DNA from 3 places in the Pseudomonas sp. AC136 genome. Region 3 is predicted to be linked to each of the others. Evidence: riboswitches for the same ligand, from Rfam matches in the RefSeq annotation. Region 3 holds a riboswitch; each other region holds the start of a gene.
The links. Region 3 has a riboswitch for cobalamin ahead of ACZZZU_RS14915 (CbtB domain-containing protein). Riboswitches for the same ligand answer to the same signal wherever they lie in the genome.
Positions count from the first base shown of each region.

Region 1: another riboswitch for cobalamin. It lies ahead of cobO (cob(I)yrinic acid a,c-diamide adenosyltransferase); the one in region 3 lies ahead of ACZZZU_RS14915 (CbtB domain-containing protein).
Region 2: another riboswitch for cobalamin. It lies ahead of ACZZZU_RS17660 (TonB-dependent receptor domain-containing protein); the one in region 3 lies ahead of ACZZZU_RS14915 (CbtB domain-containing protein).

Region 1 is NZ_OZ409865.1:702,818-705,073, forward strand. It holds gene ACZZZU_RS03110 (cobyrinate a,c-diamide synthase) at 1-732, opposite strand, end outside; gene cobO (cob(I)yrinic acid a,c-diamide adenosyltransferase) at 732-1,343, opposite strand; cobalamin riboswitch at 1,493-1,730, opposite strand; gene ACZZZU_RS03120 (methyl-accepting chemotaxis protein) at 1,955-2,256, shown strand, end outside.
Region 2 is NZ_OZ409865.1:3,945,142-3,947,397, forward strand. It holds gene ACZZZU_RS17660 (TonB-dependent receptor domain-containing protein) at 1-1,304, opposite strand, end outside; cobalamin riboswitch at 1,394-1,626, opposite strand; gene ACZZZU_RS17665 (methyl-accepting chemotaxis protein) at 1,686-2,256, opposite strand, start outside.
Region 3 is NZ_OZ409865.1:3,372,064-3,374,319, reverse strand. It holds gene ACZZZU_RS14925 (cobalamin biosynthesis protein) at 1-259, opposite strand, end outside; gene ACZZZU_RS14920 (CbtA family protein) at 345-1,064, opposite strand; gene ACZZZU_RS14915 (CbtB domain-containing protein) at 1,108-1,293, opposite strand; cobalamin riboswitch at 1,404-1,580, opposite strand; cobalamin riboswitch at 1,694-1,902, shown strand; gene cobW (cobalamin biosynthesis protein CobW) at 2,014-2,256, shown strand, end outside.

The DNA.
Region 1 (2,256 bases), 2.7 Mb from region 3:
CGCCACGCCAATGCGCACGCCCTTGAGCAACGGCAATATCTGCCGAACCATTGGTGGCGGCGCGAAGTGCACGGGCGCCGGCAACGTGGTGTCGGCGCTGGCGGCCAGGGCGTCGGCGGCGGCGTCCAAACGGGCGTCCAGGTCTTCCAGCTCTTCGGCTTGCACCAGGCCCAGGTGCCGGCTCGGCAGTTCAATCGCGGCGCTGCGCGGCAAAGCGCCGTACCACTTGATGGCAGGCGGCAGGCAGTCGCGCAGAATTTCGCCATGCCGGGCGCTGCCGGTGCGGTTGGCGAGCACGCCGGAGAACGGCAGGTCGGCCTGGTACGTGGCCATGCCGTGAGCCATGGCGCCGAAGGTTTGCGCCATGCCGGAACCGTCGATCAGCGCCAGCACCGGCACGCCGAAGTGACGGGCCAAATCGGCGGCCGATGGCGTGCCGTCGAACAGGCCCATGACGCCTTCAATCAGAATCAGGTCGGCCTCGGCGGCGGCTTCCCAGAGCAGGCGACGGCTTTCCGCTTCGCCGACCATCCACAAATCCAGCTGGTACACCGGCGCACCACTGGCGCGGGCGAGAATCATGGGGTCGAGAAAGTCCGGCCCGCATTTGAATACCCGAACCCGTTTGCCTTGGCGTGTGTGCAGGCGCGCCAGGGCAGCGGTGACGGTGGTTTTGCCCTGGCCGGACGCCGGTGCGGCGATCAACAGCGCCGGGCATGCGTGGCTCTGCATCAGAACTCCACCCCGGCCTGGGCTTTAACGCCGGACTTGAAGGCGTGCTTGACCATGGCCATTTCGGTCACGGTGTCGGCCGCTTCAATGAGCGCAGGCGGTGCGCCACGGCCGGTGGCGACCACGTGCTGAAATTCCGGGCGGCCGCCGATATCGGCGAGCACGGTGTCGAGGTCGAGGTAATTGTGTTTGAGGGCGATGTTCAGCTCGTCCAGCACCACCAGGCCGATGGCCGGGTCGTTGAGCATGTCTTTGGCCACGGCCCAGGCGGCGACTGCTTTGTCGATATCGCGCTGGCGGTCCTGGGTGTCCCAGGTGTAGCCCTCGCCCATCACGTGGTAGCTGACTTCTTCGGGGAAGCGGCGGAAGAAGCGTTCTTCGCCGGTGCTGGCCGCGCCTTTGATGAACTGCACCACGCCCACTTTCATGCCATGGCCCAAGGCCCGCGCGACCATGCCAAACGCCGAGCTGCTTTTGCCTTTGCCATTGCCGGTGTGCACCAGCAGCAGGCCGTATTCGTTCTGGGCCTGGGCGATTTTCTCGTCGATAAGGGCTTTTTTGCGGGCCATGCGCGCCTTGTGGCGGGCGTCGCGTTCTGCGGATTCGCTCATTGCGGTCTCAGCTCTTCAACATCAATTGTCCAGGCCGGGAAAGCCCGCGCGAGGCGGCGGTTTTCCAACGGCTTGGTTGAGGCTAGCGGAGAACGGCAGACGCAGGGATTGCAGACAATCACCCGACGCCAGACAAAGCCCTCCGCAATGCCGTGGTACTGCGACAGGCCGGTCTCCGGGCTAATGAGCGCGGCCAGTGATGGCCAACAGAACAGCGCGCCTTCCCGTGTTCAACACAGTGGCTAGTGCGGTGTTCAGCTCAATTACCGTTGCGGGGGCAGCGTCGGCTTGTGCCGTTTCTTTTGTACGCGCAACACGTGCAAAACAAGCGGGACCGACTTCCCTGTTTCACCGCCAAATGGCGGCACCTGAAGCGAGGGTGGCAGGTTAGAGGGTTGCAGGTTGAGCGTCAATTCGGCGGGGGTCGCCAACTCGGCGCACTTCTGTATAGGGGAAACCCCTACAAAGCCTGTAGGGGGTGCCCCGATTTTTCGCTTAGCCGCGGCTGCCTATAGTTCACCCAACTTGAACCTGGTCGGGAATTTGCCGTGTTGGCCTATTGCGCGCTTTACCTTGGAGTTGTCATCAGCCTGATTGGCCTGGGCGTGTCCATGCCGTGGTTGGCCGGTGCCGGTCTGGCGGTTACCGCCTTGGCCGGCGTGTTTGTAAGGCCGAGCAAGGCGCCGGTAACCGAGCCGGTTTACGTTGAAGAGACCGCGCCAACCCTGGACAACCAACCGCTGCTTAGCGCCCTGCTGCCGACCTGGAACGACAACCTCGGCCAGGTGCGCCAATTGCTGGGCAGCAATGTCAGCGCGCTGTTCGAGCGCTTCGCCAGTTTGGTCGATCGGCTGCAACAAACCCTCAACCGCTCCGAAAGCGTGCTCGGCAATAACGGCATCGGCGACAGCCT
Region 2 (2,256 bases), 570 kb from region 3:
CCGACATAGCCATTACCGTCATCCGGCCAGTACAGCTCGTTGTAAGTCGGTGCGCGGAAGCCTTCGCTGTAGGAGGCGATCACCGATGTGCTGTCGCCCACCGGCACGGTCAACGCGCCGTTCCAGGTGTTCTCGCTACCGAACTGTTCATTCTTGTCTCGGCGCAATCCCAGCTCGGTGGCGAACCACTCGCCCTGGAAACGATGTTGTGCAAAAGCGGCCTGGTTCCAACGGGTTTGTTGGTTGTATTGGGTGCTGCTGTGCAATTGGTCCTCGTAGAAATCGACCCCGGCGAGCACGGTGTGCTGCTCGCCTAGTTCCAAGGTGTTCAACCACGACACGGAGTCGCGGTAGGTGTTGAACACGCTCACTTCGTCGCTGAGTTTGTCTTGGCTTTTCTGCCGGCTTTCGCTGTGGCCGACTTCCCAGCGACTGCTCCAGAGGTCGTTGAACTGCGCGTCGACAAAACCGCTGGCGCTGCTGAGGGTGAAGTCGGTGTAAGGCTGCTGCGGATAGCTGAGGAAGGTGCTCATGTCGAAGCGACCGAACGGGTTGTCGTACTCGTTGCGGCCGCGTTGGTCCAGCAGGCTGACGCCGCCTTCGACGCGCTCGTTGAATTGGTGGCTGAGGTTGAAGCTCAAGGCTTTGTTGCGGTAGGCGTCGTGGTCGCTGTCGGAATCGTAGGACTGGCCGGTGCGGTCGCTGCCGGCGGTTTCGTCGAGGCTGCCGTTGAGGCTGAAGCGCGTCTGTTCATCGCCGCCACTGAGGCCCAGGCTGCGCTGCCAGCTTTGGTGACTTCCGGCGCTCACGGCCAGGCGCGGTTGCAGGCCGCTGTCGCCGCGACGGGTGAAAATCTGCACCACGCCGCCAATGGCATCGCTGCCATACAAGGCCGAGCGCGAGCCGCGTACCACCTCGATGCGTTCGATTTGTTCGAGGCTTAAAAACTGCAGACTGGCGCCGCCATCGGAGGCCGAACCGATGCGTTGGCCGTCCACCAGAATTAGGCTTTGAGTGTTGCTGCTGCCCCGAATAAACAGTGAGGTGTTGCTGCCGCGCCCACCGTTCTGCACCAGTTGCACGCCAGGCACGCGGGTGAGCAGGTCGGTGATGGAGCGGGGCTGCAAACGCTCGATGTCAGCACGGGTGAACACCTTGGCAGCAGCGGTGGCCTGCGCTAACGGCTCGGCGTTGCGGCCGGAGGTGATGACCATTTCTTGCAGCTTCAGCACTTGGTCAGTGCTTTGCGCCTGCACCACAGCGGGCAGCAGCAGCGCGGGCAGGGCGAGATGTCGGTACTTCATGGAGTATTCCTCAAAAGATTTTTGAGGAGGGCATGGGCAAGCGTGGCGCTTGAAGGCGCCTGCGCTTGATGGTGCTGCCCTCCGCAACACCAGTCGATTCCATGCAGGCCGGTCTCCGGGCTCTCGACTGAAAGGGCATCCTTTCCTGCCGCGATCACCTTCCCAGGAAACAACCCAGTGGTGTGTCGATCGGGCATGCAGCGTGGCTGCGGTCGATTACCGTTGCGGGGGCAGCGCCGGGATGGCTCCTATGGAGCGCACCGGCTTCCCGTTTAACGCCGGGCTCGTGTGAGCCGGACGCACCTGCGTGGATAAACGCCGCGCACCGTAGCGGTGGCGGCGGGGTGGGTCAAGAGGGTGGGGCGTTGCAGCAAACGCGGTTTACGCGCTTGGCTCTGCCTGCCCAAGCCGGCTGGCGGCTTTGTGCAGGTCGAGCACCAACCGCTCCAGAGCACGGGCGGCGAGCTGGGTCTGGTTTGCGGCTTCGGCGCTTTGGCCCGCGCCTGAACTGATGGTTTGCGCTTGCAGATTGGCGGCTTGAGCTTGGTCGCGCTGCGATTGCATGGCGCGGCTGATTTCGCCGATCTGCATTTGCATGCCCGCCACCTCCTCATGAATGCGCTGCAACGCCTGGTTAGCCTGCGTGGCTTGGTCAACGCTGGTGCCGACGCTGGTTTGGCATTGCTGCATCGAGCCAACCGCCTGCACGGCTTGCTGACGCATGCTGTGCAGGCTCTGGGCGATAGCGTGCGTGGCCTCGGCGGTGCGCTGGGCGAGGTTGCGCACTTCCTCGGCAACCACGGCAAAGCCACGTCCCGACTCGCCGGCCCGCGCGGCTTCAATGGCGGCGTTGAGCGCCAACAGGTTGGTTTGTTCGGCGATGCCGCGAATGGTTTCGCTGATGCTCTGCACCGCCACCGTGTGTTGGCTCAGGCCTTCGATAGTGCGGGTG
Region 3 (2,256 bases):
TGGCCGACACGCTGCTGACGCGATCACTGGCTGCGTCCAACTGAGCCGGTGGCAGCCACGCGAGCGGCAAGCGCAACGTCGCGGCGAGCGCGCGAAGGCCGGCTTCATCACGTTTATGTTCAACGCTGGCGAGGCCGGCGACGTCGCCGAGGCCCAACCCGTGCGCGGCCAAGGTGTGTTCCAGCAATTGGCGAAGTTCAGCCTCGCTACAACCCGCGCGGCATCCGATTCCAGCGATAAAAGGCGCAACGATAGGCACAGAGAAAAACGCCTGAGTAGGTAAGAAAAAAACCCGCTGAGAGCATGGCCCTTCAGCGGGTTCTTGCGCAGCACCAACGAGGGGGTTACACCGCGCTCTTGCCCGCAAACCGGCGATACAGCCAGGCGCTCAGCAAGCCCAGGGCCGACCAGAACAGCGCGTTGGTAATCAGCGAGGCCCAGATGAACTGATGCTCCAGCGCCTCGGGCGCCAAGCTCGAATGCACCTCAGGCTGCGGCGCGCCGATGACATGTGGCACCACCAGCAACACAGCGCCGATCACTTTCACCGCCCAGTGGCGGGCGAATACCAAAAAGGCCAGGCCCACGGCGGTCGCGGTTGCGGTGCCGATCCACCAGTACTGACGCAGCTGCAAATCAGCAGCGGCGGTGCCAGGCAATTCAGGCGGCAGACCGAGCGAAGGTGCCAGCGAAAAGGTGGCGAAACCCGCCAGGCCCCAGAACAGACCGTCTCGGGTACGACCCGGCGCGCGCAAGGTAAACAAGCCCGCCAACATCAGCGCGAAACCAACGGCAACCACCAGGTTGGCGCCCGTGGTCGACGCGACGCGTTGCCAGCCATCTTCCGGCGACCACGCTTCGCTGCTGTGTTCATGGGAATGGGCGGCGGCGCCCGGTTCGTGGCTGTGCTCAGCCGGCGCCACTTGCACGGCGGCGGGCTCAGCGCTTTCAAAGGTTTCGCCCTGAAGAATCAGCGGCGCCACCCAGAAGCTTTGCAACAGGGTCAGAAACAGGGCACCCAGCAGCCCGGCAAACCCGGCGGTTTGCGCAATACGCTTAATCATTTCGCGGTCTCTTCAGTCGCACGCACACTTGGTGGCACAGAAATTAGTGGCACGGAAACGCGGCACTGTGGCGGGTGTCGTGAGCAGCGTTGTGTACCGCCTCGACATGGGAGAAACCGGCGAAATACACCAGCAACGCGCCCAACAGGCCGGCGCCGATGGCGACCACGAGACGCTGAGAAAGCGAGGCGCTGGCCTCGGCAGAATGAGTAAGGGTGCTACTGGACATGACCGTTCCCTCTGAACTGGAAATGAAAACGTAGCAGAAGGGAACGCACGAGGAGCCGAATGCGAGCGCATTCAGACTTCCGGCTTGCGCCCGCCCACCGCGGGTTTTGCCTACTGGTATGAATTCAGGCCGGTCTCCGGGCTCGCATGGCTGAAGGGTTTCAACACACGCCTACCGTTGCGGGGGCAGCGTCGGACTAACTGCTCCAGAACCGACCAGAGCGCGCACCGACTTCCCGTTTCACCTTGCGCACGACGACGCAAGACACCTGAAACAGCGCGCTAGAACACCATTTTCATCGGCAAAGGTCAACGCTGACGTGCCTCGCCCGTGCAGGCTTCCATGTCCAGAAGCTGGATGATCGGACCTCATCGAATTTGACCCATCCCCCACCACTGCGTAGCCTTGCTCGCTTCGAGGTCTCGGCGTATTTGCGCCAGAGCTAAGAGGGAACGCGGTGCGCTGAACAGCCAGGCCGCGGCTGCCCCCGCAACTGTAAACGACCGGCTTTCTTCCAGTGCCACTGCCACGCGCGGGAAGGCGAGGAAAGCGGCCCGCATCAAGGGCCATGTCGTGAGCCAGGAGACCTGCCTCGAACCTATTCACGACAACCGGGCGGGGTGATCCGGTGGCGAATTCTGCGGTGAGCGCTCTGCTCGCTGTAGCCGTCGCAGCCGCCCGCCGATCCGATTTCGCGCGTATCCAACAGGGCTGCATTCGATGAAAAGCTTGGCCAAACTCCCCGTCACCATCGTCACCGGCTTCCTCGGCGCCGGCAAAACCACGCTGCTGCGCCATATGCTCGACAACGCCGAAGGCCGCCGCATTGCGGTGATCGTCAATGAATTTGGCGAGCTGGGTATCGACGGTGAAATCCTCAAGCAATGCACCATCGGCTGCACCGAAGAAGAAGCCAACGGCCGCGTTTACGAGCTGGCCAACGGTTGCCTGTGCTGCACGGTG